One region of the Moorella sp. E308F genome, then DNA from elsewhere that is predicted to be linked to it. Evidence: riboswitches for the same ligand, from Rfam matches in the RefSeq annotation. Region 1 holds a riboswitch; each other region holds the start of a gene.

Region 1 (4,337 bases):
AGTCCCATCGGTGATTATGCCGTGTTTCTAGGGGGATTACTTGCAAACAGCACACTTGGACGGAAATGAAATGGGAAGGTTTAAAGAGTTACGGTAAAACATCGTCTGAGACCTGGAGCGCGGCGATAAAGGCGGCGATGTTCTTGGCCGGGACGCCGGTCCGTTCGGCCAGTAGTTTGACCAGCGGGTCGTCGGCCAGGGAATAATAGTTGGCCAGGGGTAAATGGTCGGTGGCTTTACCGAGCCCTACCAGCTCGTCCAAGGAAACACCAAAAAGCTGGCCAAGTCTAATCAGCGTCTCCAGGCCTGGCTGCTTTGTCCCGCGCTCCCAGTTGGCTACGGTGGGACGCTCTACGCCGACCATCTTGGCCACATCTTCCTGCCGCAGGCCCCTCCGCTGGCGTAACTGCTTTAGAGACTCCCCGAACTTCAGCACGATTATCACCACCTATCTCAATAATTTGCTTCTAGCTTGTTAAATCTTCTGCTCTCTTAGATTTTCATTTTTTATGATGAGGTCCAAGAGGGCAGATGAAGCCTAGTTATTGTGATAATGCGGCATCGCAAAACGAAGGCCTATGTGAGTTTTACCCGTGGCTTGTATGATATGACCAATGGTTAAATTTCCAGCTGCTCATTTATGTTTTTGTAAAAAGTGTTTGATCCTTGCGGTACCTTTGGGACAATCACGGTAGAACCGATAGCGGGGCAGTTTCATCACCTCCTGCACTACCTACTGCCTTTTTACACTTTGAGACAATAACATTTCCAATTCAGGGTCTTGATATTTTACTGCGAGCCTAGGTTTCCAATGGAAACATTATATGCATAGAATCCCGCCCTTACTTAAAATATAACCTATGGAGAACGCTCGCTCACAGCGGAATATTAATAAAGGGACAGTTTAGCATTATGATTAGGATGAAAAACCGTCCCGGAGCTGCAACATAAATATACTTATCCAATTATAACCTTTTAGAAGTGTTGTGAGAAACCCTTTTAAATCACAGCTGGCCGCAGTAGTGGTGCCATTGCTAATAAGGATACGAGGCCGGTTGCCGAACACCTGCCACTAGAATTCATGAGCCTTCATCGTTCGACAAGATTTTTATGTGGGCAGCCATCTTCTATTGACAAGTTCCCAAAAGAGCACATATAATGTTTCCTAAAGGCACAAAAAGGCGAGTGATACGCCTGAAAAGGAGGCAGCCGATGCGCACTGCCCTGCGCAAGGCGCGGCTCAAGGCCGGCCTGACACAATCAGAACTGGCCCACCAGGTGGGGTTGAGACGTGCTTCCTACACCAATATTGAGAAGGGGCACAAAAACCCTTCCGTGAGTACCGCTCTCCGCATCGCCCGGGCCCTTAACCGACCGGTTGAGGAGCTCTTTGCCGACGAGCTCTATGCCTTCCATGGTGCTCGGAGCGGGAGAAGGGCGATGGGCGGTTGATCGTCGGGAGTAAATATTGCCATTGCTGCCGCTGATTATGCATCTGGCCGCGGTCTGGAGCAACACCTTGGAGCCGAACCATGCGCTGGACTTCGGCATCCTCACCCTTAAAATAAAGTCCTGAGCTTTTTAAATAGGGTAACAGACTGGGCAACGTCGACTGCTAGAAGTCGTTGGACATCTTAAGGGGGAGCGAAATATGGTTGATGGCCCATTAACTGAAGAAGAAATTAACGAGCTGTTAGCTGCGTATGAAGAACTAACAAGCCGGATTAGAGAGGGCAAAGTTCTACCGCTCACGGATCTGTCTATACAGGAAGAAACGGTGAATAAGAATAATAAGAATTATTCCTGGGAATAAAGGGTGTACATTTTTGTGAGTAAGCCAGGTAATACCAAAAGTTAAAAAGGTTGTTATCAGACACCGTTAAGGGCAAACCAGTCGAAAGACTGGGGCGCAAAGCCGTGGGCCTAAGGCTTGTATAAGCTATGGCTGTCAGGTTGCCGGTGGACCTTCTTAGAGACGAAGGGAATTATGTTGGCTCTTAGAGGGAACAGGTAACCTGTCCCCTTATTTTTTTGTTAGACGGAAATTATTTTCCTTTACTCAGTATCCTACCCAAACAAAGTTTATATCGAAGGGATACCTTGCGAACCAGACAAGTATCGGTACTTAGGGTTAGAAACGCTCATAAGTTTTTTAACGGGACAGTTTGCCCGAGGTATTGTTTTTGGAGAAATGGGCAAGGAGGGATGGCTACATGAAAAATGGAAATAAACGGATAAATAGTTGAAAATAGCATTTAAATTTATTTAATAACACTTAAAATATTAAATTCAGGAGGACTGATAACCATGGCTATTGATGCCACCAAAACACTAGAGCCATTACCTTCTGCTAGTCGAGGGATATACAGCGATACCAGTAAGAGTGGAGCAGTCAAAGAAAGTGACAAAAAGGAAATGGAGTTACGGAGGAGGCAGGCACGTACTTTTGCGAAGCAACAACAGATTGCCGAGCGGATAGCCAGCGCGACGGAACAACTTTCTTCTGGCGTAGAAGAGGCTTCCAATGCAGTAGAAGAATTGCGCACTGCCATGGAGCAGATAGCCAGCGGAGCACAAGAGGCCAGCGGTGCTACCCAGCAGTCCCTGTCCGCTATTCAGGTTATTGGCGAAGCTGCCAAGGTGTCGGTAAAGCAGACCCGGGAATCTCTCACTCGTTGTGAAGCCATTAGAAACCTGGTGAGCCGCACGAGTGAGGATATTGAGGTCCTGATACAAGGGGTAGACGCCAGCGCCGCCAGGAGCGAGGAGTCGGCTATGCTGGTAGCAAAGCTGGAAGAAGAAGCGTCCAAGATTGGCGAGATTGTCCGCACCGTGGTAAGGATAGCTGACCAGACCAACCTTCTAGCCCTGAACGCTGCGATTGAGGCGGCGCGGGCTGGGGAGCACGGCCGCGGGTTTGCTGTAGTGGCGGACGAGGTAAGAACCTTGGCAGAGACTTCCGAGAAAGCGGCCAGCGACATTCGGAAGATAGTCGGTAGCGTGCAGGAAGACGTGCGAACGGTGGCTGAAGCCATCAACAAGGCGGCTGAGGTAGCCAGGGGTGAGACGGAAAAAGGCAAGGCCATCACGGAAGAGCTTAAGAAGATAGCCGCTTCTGTAGCCAATGTAGTGGAAGGAGCTACCAGAATCGAGCAGCTGGTCACGGAAGTAGAAAAAGCGGTAGCCGAGTTCCAGAAAGGTAGTGAACAGATAGCTGCTAATGCTGAGGAGCAGGCCAGCGCCGCCGAGCAGGCCTTGCAGGGGGTTCAACAACAGGTCCAGGCACTAAACGAAATAAGCAATAATAGCAATAATTTAGCAGATTTAGCTGATGAACTCAAGCATTCGACCGATGTGGTCAAGTCAGCAGAGGGCCTGGCGGCGGCGGCAGAAGAACTATCCTCGGCCATTGAGGAGGCCAGCCGTTCGGCAGAAGAGATTAATGCGGCCCTAAATCAGATGGCGAAATCGGCAGAGCAGCAGGCTTCAGCGTCCGAGGAAGCCTCCGTCGCCATCAAGCAGATCGAAAAATCGATGGGAGTAATTGCGAAGGAGGCCGATGATTCCAGAGCGGCAGCAAAGGAGCTCAGCGACTTGCTGGCTGCAAATAAAGTCAGGGTAAATGAGCTGATTAAAGGCATCAGGCAGGCAGCAGCAACCAACCTTGAGAACGTACAGAAAGTTAACCAGCTGGAGCGGAACGCCCGCATGATCGACAAGATAGTAGACACCATTGCGAGCGTAAGCATCCAGACCAACATGCTGGCAGTAAGCGGCGCTATTGAGTCAGCCCGGGCGGGTGAATACGGCAAGGGGTTCGCGGTAGTAGCTTCAGACATCCGGAACCTTGCCCAGGAGAGTGCCCGCAATGCTGAGCAGATTAAGGAAATGGTAAAGGGTATTCAAGAGCAAGTAATGAACGTACTCCGGGACATTACTACTATTGGAGATGTAGTTCAAAAGGAAGCGGAAAAAGCTCAAAAGACAACGTCCGACCTTGACCTTATCGAAGCCGATATGCGGGTGGTCGTAGAAGGGGTGGAAACGGTTAAAAAGCAGGCTGATGAAAGCCTCCTGAGGGTGGAAGAAGCAGCCAAAGGAGTAGAACAGATAGCCACGTCTGCCCAGGAAGCCAGTAAGGCGGCACAAGAAGCAGCCGTCGCCAGCCGCCAGCAAGCGGAAGGCATGAAGGAGCTTGCCCAGGCTATCGAGGAGATTGCAGCCATGGCGGACGAGCTCCAGCAGGGCTAAAGGAATAGGGGTAAACGAGGAGGAAAGTATATGGCAGTAGCCGGTGGGTCGGTTGCAAGCTCTGACCAATATGTGGTGTTTCGCTT
Region 2 (4,337 bases), on a different contig from region 1:
TCCGGTACCGGACACTCGCCGGTCTTTAGACTGGGTGGCAGCGTACGGGTACAGGCTAGATTAATTTGGGGAGTGCGTTAGCCCCGATAAAAGGAGTATGCCGCTTGGGCGGCACATTAAAACCAGGTAAAAATTTTGGCGAAAGGGGTAAAAAGAAAAAGATGAGTAAAATTGGCTTCATAGGACTGGGCATCATGGGCAAGCCCATGAGTAAAAACCTGCTGAAGGCTGGCTATGAGCTGGTCGTATATGATATTATTAAAGAAGCAGTAGACGATGTAGTGGCCGCCGGCGCGGAACCGGCCGGTTCCTGCCGGGAGGTGGGCGAACGCTGCGATAAGTTTATCACCATGCTGCCCAATTCCCCCCACGTGAGGGAGGCTGTCCTGGGGCCGAATGGTTTGCTTGAGGGTGCCCGGCCTGGTTCAATCCTTATTGATATGAGCTCCATTGACCCTATGGTTAGCAGGGAAATAGCCGGGAAGCTGGCTGAAAAGGGCGTGCGTATGCTGGATGCGCCGGTGAGCGGCGGCGAACCCAAGGCCATCGACGGAACTTTGTCGATAATGGTCGGAGGCAAACAGGAAGACTTTGATGAATGTTATAATATATTAAAGGCCATGGGATCTTCCGTGGTCCGCGTCGGTGACATCGGCGCCGGCAATGTGACCAAACTGGCGAACCAAATTATTGTCGCCCTAAATATTGCCGCCATGTCCGAGGCCCTGGTCCTGGCCACCAAAGCCGGCGTTGACCCGGAACTGGTCTACCAGGCCATCCGCGGCGGCCTGGCCGGGAGTACGGTCCTGGACGCCAAGGCGCCCCTGGTGCTGGCCGGTCAGTTTAAGCCCGGTTTCCGGATTAACTTGCATATTAAAGACCTGGCCAATGCCATGGCTGCCGGGCATGAGGTGGGAGTTCCCCTGCCGCTCACCTCTGTTGTTATGGAAATTCTGCAAGCCTTAAAGGTTGATGGCTTGGGTGACGCCGACCACGGAGCCATCATTCGCTTTTACGAAAAACTGGCACAAGTTGAGGCAAGAAAGCATTAGTGGTCCCCCTTTGCGAGGTCCAGGCTGCCTGTAAGCCGCCTGGACCTTTATGCCAAAAACTTGAAAGGGCATGATGTGGAGAATGATCCGAACTTGAGCGGTGCCAGAGGGGCAATAGGACAGCGAGGTCTTAGTGGAAACATTTTGGTATAGGTGCGTGAATAACCATGAAAGACGGGCTAATCATCCGCAAGAAGAAAATGTATGAAGAAGTGGTGGAGCGCATTACCCGGTTGATTAAGAGCGGGGAGTATAAAGTGGGGGACCGCTTGCCGCCCGTTCAAGAATTGAGCGAAATGTTCGGTGTCGGTACCCCCACTTTAAGGGAAGGCCTCTCTGTCCTGGCCTCCAGCGGCATCCTGGAGATAAGGCACGGTAATGGCATTTATGTCAAGCGCTTTCCCTTGGAACCAGAGGACCTGATGGCCAAATTAAACGAGGTAGAATACCAGCAGTTGCTCTCCTGGGTTGAGTTTCGCCGGGCGCTGGAAGCCGAGGCTGCTGCCCTGGCCGCCGAAAGGAGCGACGAGGCGGATTTAGAGGCCATGGAAGCGGCAGAAATAAGGCTGGAAGAGGAGATAACCAGGGGAGAAATCACCATCGAACCTGACTACCAGTTTCACAACAGCATAGCTTTAGCCACCAAGAATCCTATATTTATCCAGACTTCTACCACTATAGAGCATATTATTCGGCAGTATTTTCATTTGAGTTTACGCTACGGCAGGACCTTGCCCTGGCACCGGGAATTGGTGGTGACTGAACACCGGAAAATATTGGAGAACATCCGCAAGAGACGACCGCGAGAAGCGCGCAATGCCATGCTGGAGCACCTCAACAACGTCTCCGGACGGGTGAAGCTTTTAGAGAGCCTGGCCGGGGGTAAGCAAATTGATGATCGTTAAGATGCGTTACTTAATCAAACCGGAGTATAAATTTAATTCATTTTTAAAGAGGGCTTAATACAATTATAACCCTGGCGTGCTATTATAAAAGCGAGCAAAGCCCTCTGACCTCCTTTTTAATATATACCCTACCACACCCGGATTGCCCGGGTTGTTTTTTTATTGCCCCAAAAAGTGGTATATTTTGCAGGAAAAAAAGCATTAATGTCGAATAGCGTAAAGGGTTACCGCTAAAGGCAAACCCCACCGAAAGGGGGGGACGCAAAGCCATGGGTCTAAGGCTTTTACGAGCTAAGATCGCCAGGCTGCCGGTACTTTGATGCTGCTGCAATTTTTAAGCATGAAGACAGGGGCGGCCTTTGGCGATGAGGCTGTCCTTTATTTTTTGTCTTCCATGAGGGTTGCTTCGCGCATGTGATCATTGCCGGGAAGGGGTAAAATTAATGAATAAAACCATAGGGTTATTGTCCGATGGCCTGCCGGGATAAACTCGTTAACCAGGAAGTACTGGAAGCCCTCCTGGACGATTACCTGCGCCGTAAGACTTTGCCGGCAACCTATAAAAACTATCTTTTGAGGTTAATCGAAGGCCAGGTTAACATACTCGTTCACAATCTTTTACAAATGGTTGATGGCGAGGGCGTTAATGAACCTGGCCGCTGCGTTAAATTGTCACAGCCCGGTGGGCAGAAAACGGCTCTATGTCAATAGTTGTGGGATTAAATTTTGAGGGCAACATCCCAGGAAAATTTTCTTGATGAAATGATTACGATTCCTAAAACCAAAACTTAATCGTTTCAGCATTTTGCTTAAAGTATTCTTGCCTTCTATATAACCATTGGTGTACCGGCGGCCTTGCTGGGTGTATCTAACCAGGTTTAATATTTCTGACCTCCAGAACTTAATAGTACGAGCCCATACCCGTCCCTCTACATTTTCAGCGCATTCTGCATTTATAAGCCAACGGCTTAAGGCAATTTCTGCCTCTTCAACCCGGTCCATCTTTATGATTTGTCTTAAATCTTCTTTTAGCTGGTATAGTTCATAGAGGGACGGGTATTTATTCTTAATTTCTTCTAGCTGCTGTTGTTGTCTGGAAGTAAGTTTTTCTTTAGCCTTGAGCAAGGGTAGGCGAGGTATATTCTCCTTGCCTGCTTCTTGCTCTATCTTGCGTGCTTCATTTAAGCGACGGTTGGCATCCTGAATTACATGGAAAGGGTCTACTATTATCCTGGCTGAAGGAAAGATTGCTTTTATTAACTTGCGCCAGGAGTCTTTCATGTCAATTACTACTGCTTCTACTTTAACCCCGGCTTTTTTGAGCCCCTCCAGGTAAGCCTTTATAGTTGCTTTCCTGTCATCACCCAAAATCGTCAAAGGCCTCTTATCCGGTTCCAGGCGCCCTACTACGCATACATAATCATTCCCGCTAAAGGACAGTTCATCTAAGGTTAAGACTATGGGCTCTTGAGTATCATCTGCTGGAAGACCGGACTGGATATACTTGTCTAGTAATCTTATAACCCTATTAGGAGTAAGGTGTAATATTCGGGCTGCATAGGTAAAGCTCATCCTCTGGGCATAATACACTACTGTCTGCACTCCTAGTTTTGTAAATCTGGCCCAGGGGATGGTATTCGGAGGACGAAGGGTAAAAGTCTTATGACAATGGTAACACTTATACCGTACAGGAACCCAGGATAAAAAAATCCATCTCCCGTATAAAAAAGCGTGACGAATTTTCCTTTCTTGGGGCTTCCGGTTCTTCTTTAAAATGCCGTGCTTATGTAATTTGCCTTTGTTACATGCAGGGCATAATGCTGGCGGCTCTAGCGTCACCCTTAACACAATATCTTTACGTTCCTGCCGTTCTCCTAAAATGGACTGGAGTATTTTATCAAAATTCTCTTGTCCCTTGAGGGTGATCGTGCTATTCTTATTCATGGGGGCACTCCTTTCCTAATGGGGTTTTTGTTTGCTAACATTTGATTTGGATGTGCCCCCCTCTTTTTCCTCCTTTAACTTCTAAAATCTCTTCTCCTCTGTCCTTCTATCTCTTCCTATCCCCTCCCACACTTTTTATTATAGAGCCGCAGAAAACTTGACAGAACCGGAGCTATCTGTTAATATATCGCTACGGAAAGCGTGGTAGTGCCTGAATAACGGGCGGAAGTAGCTCAGCGGTAGAGCATCGCCTTGCCAAGGCGAGGGTCGCGGGTTCAAATCCCGTCTTCCGCTCCATATTTTTGGCTTGGGGGGACCTCGGATCGGGTTTTTACCTGTCCGAGGTGTTATTCTACTAGCTTGTTTTTTAGTAGGCGCGGCAGGAAAAGGTAGACAAAGCGGCGAAATAAAATTGCTGATAGTATTTTATGCTAAA
Region 3 (4,337 bases), on a different contig from region 1:
GGGATCAGGTAGTGCTCCAGATCGATGAAGCTGGCGGCTACCAACACGGCGCTTAGAAAAAGGTATTTTACCAGGATCCAGGAGAGGCCGAAATTATAAAAAAGGGTGGTAAATACCACGCCTGTGACAAGCTCTACTAAAGGGTATCGAGGGGAAATCGGCAGGCGGCAGTAACGGCACCTGCCCCGCAAGAGCAGGTAGCTCAATACGGGTATAAGGTCGTACCAGGCCAGCGCCCGCCCGCAAGCCGGGCAGTGCGAACGACCCCAGACCACCGTTTCCCCGCGCGGCAGGCGGTAAATGACCACGTTGAGGAAACTACCGATAAAAAGACCCGCTAGGAAGAAAAAAACTTCAATCCAAAACATACTTTTCCCTTCTACCACATTTATGGCAAGCCCAACTACACGACAGACGCCTATTACCCAAACGACAAGCGCGCCGGCGCTATAACCCCTCCATCCAGATGATCACCGAGATGTAGTACGTGCCGTTTTCCTCTCCCACATAGGAGTAACCAACACTCTCCCTGATGCGCCAGTCTACGGCGTCGCGGATACCCTGGTCAGGGAAGCCGCCGATAGTAACTACAGCGCATTTGGTGTTGTTAACTGGAATCTGGTTGCCCGCGGCGTCATAGACACTACCGCTGGGTATTACACTCTTCCAGTAGCGATAATGGCCGCCCCAGGGCGTGGTGCCGGGCGGCTTCTCCAGGTACGGCCCGTTCCAGCCGGTGCTGCCGTCAGACTTTACGAAGTAAAGGAAGCCATATTCGTCTCCTTGGTCGTAGGGGCGATCGTAGGAATCCTGCCCCGCCTTCGGCCAATCACCGGTATCGGCGTAATAGGCATAACCGGCCGCCTTTATGGCCCGCACATCGGCGACCACCCGCGATATCTTCGCCTTTTCCACCGCCCTGAAGGCGCTGGGAGCAACGACGGTCGCCAGCACCCCGATGATGGCGATGACCACCAAAAGCTCTACCAGGGTGAAGCCGCGGCTGTCCCGGCGCACGTCCGGCAAACAGAACATCAATGGTTCACATCCTTAACCGGGAAAAGATGATCCGGTTTCACTACTTCACCCCCGTCGCAACAGGGCGCACAGCTTCCGGCCGGGGCTGTTCGCTGCCGGCGCCGGAGGGCGCCGGCAGCACTTAAAAAGCAATACATCTTAAAACTTTAGTGTACTGAGGAGACACTTAGTCTCTGGAAATTAAAATGTGTACTCCATTGTTATCCTGGAGAACCACACTATCGCCCAGGTCAGCTAGCAATTTGTCGGAAGCGCTGTCCGGTACACTATCAAGTGTCAAATACCTAGCAGCATCTTCGTTGCCATCTCCGTCCCAATCTTTATCTTCGTCATTATTATAGACATAACTTCCGCCCCACGGGTTCTTGCTCGGCCAGCGCTCCAGATAGGGGCCGTTCCAGCCAGTTACGCTTACGCTAGAACTTGGGCCTACAAAATGGACTATATTATTGTTACTACTTCCTCCAATACCATCTACTGGCCAAACGCCTGTATCGGTATAATAATTCAGCGCTGCCGCCTTAATCGCCTTGTAGTCCGCTTCGGCGGCCGCCACCTTGCCCTTTTCGATGGCCTTGAAGGCGTTGGGGGCGACGATGGCGGCCAAAATGCCGATAATGGCAATAACAACAAGAAGCTCCACCAGGGTGAAACCCCGCTGGTCCCGCGCCTTTTTCAGTCTCTGCCACATCAATCAATCAACCTCCCTGATTTTTTTGCCTGCGCTTTTTACTTTCCTGCTGCCAGCCCGCCGGGGAAACCTACAAGTAAATCACCCCCCTCTTACCCGCATTATTATCCCCGATCTCAAACGCGGCAGTACGCAGAGTTATCCTTGCACTCCTCGACATGGAACCGCCGGCCAGGGCATTGTCATGAGGGCAGGCTGCTAGGATAGCCACCGGCAAAATGAGAAAAAAGATACCCCGCGCGCCTCTACCTTATGCCGCCCAGCATCTGAAAGTAGGGAAGAAAGACCGAAATTACGATAAGCCCTACTATGCTGCCGAGGCCGACGATGAGGACGGGTTCTATCAGTGAAGCCAGGCGGGCCACGACCGCCTCCACCTCCTGCTCATAAAGACCCGCCACTCGTTCGAGCATGGCATCCAGGGCCCCAGTTTCCTCGCCTACCGTAATCATCTCCACCACCATGGGAGGGAAGACGCCGCTCGCTTCCAGTGGAGTCGCCAGGCTCTGCCCGTCGCGAACGCTTTCTGCCGCCCGCTCCACCGCGCCGGCCACCACAGCATTGCCCACCGTACGCCGAACTATTTCCAGGGCCAGCAGGACCGGTACACCGCTGTGCAGGAGGGTACCCAGGGTGCGGCTGAAACGAGATAGAACCGCCTTATGATGCAGGGGACCGAAAATTGGTAAACGAAGGAATAAACGGTCGACCTGGTAGCGCCCCGCTGGCCTTTGCTGCCAGCGGTAAAACCCGTAACCGGCGCCGGCCAGGAAAAAGACCAGAAAAGGCCACAAGCGCCGTAACCATTCACTTAGCCCCAGAACCAGGCGCGTCGGCCAGGGCAGGGGCACCTGCAGGCTGTTCAACATGACCTGGAAGGAAGGCAGGACATAAGTCAGGAGAAAAATAACTACCAGGAGGGCAACCATGCTGACTATCGCCGGGTAGGTCAGGGCCGACTTGACCTTTTCCTCTACTTCATGTTCCCGTTCCAGGTGCCCGGCCAGGCGCTCCAGGGTCTCGTCCAGGGCCCCGCCCAGCTCCCCGGCCTCGACGGTATGGATGAAGATAGGCGGGAAGACCCGGGGCTGCCGTTCCAGCGCCCGGTAAAAGGCCTCCCCGGACTCCAGGTCCTGGAGAAGCATACCGATACTTTCTCGCAGGGAAGGATTTTCTGCCTGTCGCTGTAAAATATGCAAGGCCGTCACAATCGGCAGGCCAGCCCCCAGCATGGTCGCCAGCTGGCGGCTGAAGAGGGCCAGGTCGCGACGGGATACCGGCCGCCGGAAAAGGCGCCGCCATTCCCGGGCTGGGGTTACAACCGCCGGCCGGCAGTAAGTAATAAAAATCCCCTGCCGGCGCAGTTCCCGGATGGCCAGTTCCTGGCTTTCCGCTTCAATTGTCCCGCTAACTGCATTCCCCCTGGCATCCCTTCCCCGGTAGGCAAAATTCATGCTTTCCCTCCAAAATATAAATAGCCACCGGCAACAGGGAAAGATAGAACTCTTCCCCGGCAGCCCGGCGGCCATGACAGCGTCTACAGGCCCGTAGCTTTGCGCCCCCGGCTTTCGCCGGGTTTGCCTTGAACGAGGATATATGGACATTTATTCGTCATAAAAAGGCAAATTCCTGCTAATCCTGGCGCCGTTAACCATTATTTAATTCTCTATCCGCTATCATACCCCTGGTGACCAGCTGCCGCAGAGCCATGTCCATGGTCTGCATGCCGTAGCGGGCTCCCGTCTGCATGCTGGAAACAATCTGGTGGGTTTTACCCTCGCGGATGAGATTCTTAACAGCCGGGGTAGCAATCAGCACTTCCACGGCTGCCACCCGGCCCTTCCTGTCGGCCCGCGGTAAAAGCTGCTGGGTGATAACCCCTTCCAGGGTGTCGGCCAGCTGGATGCGGACCTGCCCCTGCTGGTGGGGCGGGAAAACGTCAATGATCCGGTCAATGCTCTGGATGGCACTGCTGGTATGTAAAGTCGCCAGGACCAGGTGACCCGTTTCCGCGGCCGTGATGGCCGTGGCAATAGTCTCCAAATCCCGCATCTCGCCGACCAGGATAACATCAGGGTCCTGGCGCAGGGCGGCCCGCAGGGCACTGGCAAAGGAACGGGTATCTGAACCCACTTCCCGCTGGTTGACGATGCTACGGCGGTGCTGGTGCAGGTATTCAATGGGGTCTTCCAGGGTAATAATATGGCAGCTGCGTTCCCGGTTGATTTTATCCACCATGGCCGCCAGAGTGGTGGACTTGCCGCTACCCGTCGGCCCCGTCACCAGGACCAGGCCGTGCTGTCGTTCCGCCAGCTCGGCCACCACCGGCGGTAATCCCAGGGTTTCCAGGCTGGGTATCTCCCTGGGTATAAGGCGGATGGCTGCGCTAACGCTTCCCCGCTGGTGAAAGACATTCACCCGGAAACGGCTTACGCCGGGCAGGGAGTAAGCCAGGTCTATTTCTCCCCGCTCTTGCAATACCTCCCACCTCTCGCCCACCATAGGCCGTACCAGGCTGGCTGTCATTCCGGAATCCAGGGGCTCCCACTGGCGCTGGACTTGGAGTTCGCCGTGGACCCGGAAAACCGGCGGCAGGCCGACAGAGAGA

Evidence for each region. Region 1 has a riboswitch for cyclic di-GMP ahead of E308F_RS05930 (methyl-accepting chemotaxis protein). Riboswitches for the same ligand answer to the same signal wherever they lie in the genome.
Region 2: linked by a shared signal. The riboswitch ahead of E308F_RS13305 (hypothetical protein) and the one ahead of E308F_RS05930 (methyl-accepting chemotaxis protein) in region 1 are both predicted to bind cyclic di-GMP.
Region 3: linked by a shared signal. The riboswitch ahead of E308F_RS11235 (type II secretion system F family protein) and the one ahead of E308F_RS05930 (methyl-accepting chemotaxis protein) in region 1 are both predicted to bind cyclic di-GMP.

The regions. Positions count from the first base shown of each region.
Region 1 is NZ_BJKN01000001.1:1,176,072-1,180,408, forward strand. It holds gene E308F_RS05920 (helix-turn-helix transcriptional regulator) at 89-436, opposite strand; gene E308F_RS05925 (helix-turn-helix transcriptional regulator) at 1,213-1,452, shown strand; gene E308F_RS15775 (hypothetical protein) at 1,652-1,813, shown strand; cyclic di-GMP riboswitch class I at 1,875-1,961, shown strand; gene E308F_RS05930 (methyl-accepting chemotaxis protein) at 2,308-4,251, shown strand; gene E308F_RS05935 (chemotaxis protein CheW) at 4,282-4,337, shown strand, end outside.
Region 2 is NZ_BJKN01000003.1:119,571-123,907, forward strand. It holds gene hyi (hydroxypyruvate isomerase) at 1-64, shown strand, start outside; gene garR (2-hydroxy-3-oxopropionate reductase) at 162-1,052, shown strand; gene E308F_RS13300 (FadR/GntR family transcriptional regulator) at 1,220-1,957, shown strand; cyclic di-GMP riboswitch class I at 2,183-2,270, shown strand; gene E308F_RS13305 (hypothetical protein) at 2,429-2,668, shown strand; gene E308F_RS13310 (ISL3 family transposase) at 2,657-3,901, opposite strand; tRNA gene E308F_RS13315 (tRNA-Gly) at 4,124-4,198, shown strand.
Region 3 is NZ_BJKN01000002.1:940,455-944,791, forward strand. It holds gene E308F_RS11220 (prepilin peptidase) at 1-368, opposite strand, end outside; gene E308F_RS11225 (type II secretion system protein) at 448-1,035, opposite strand; gene E308F_RS11230 (prepilin-type N-terminal cleavage/methylation domain-containing protein) at 1,205-1,729, opposite strand; gene E308F_RS11235 (type II secretion system F family protein) at 1,975-3,183, opposite strand; cyclic di-GMP riboswitch class I at 3,239-3,321, opposite strand; gene E308F_RS11240 (type IV pilus twitching motility protein PilT) at 3,377-4,337, opposite strand, start outside.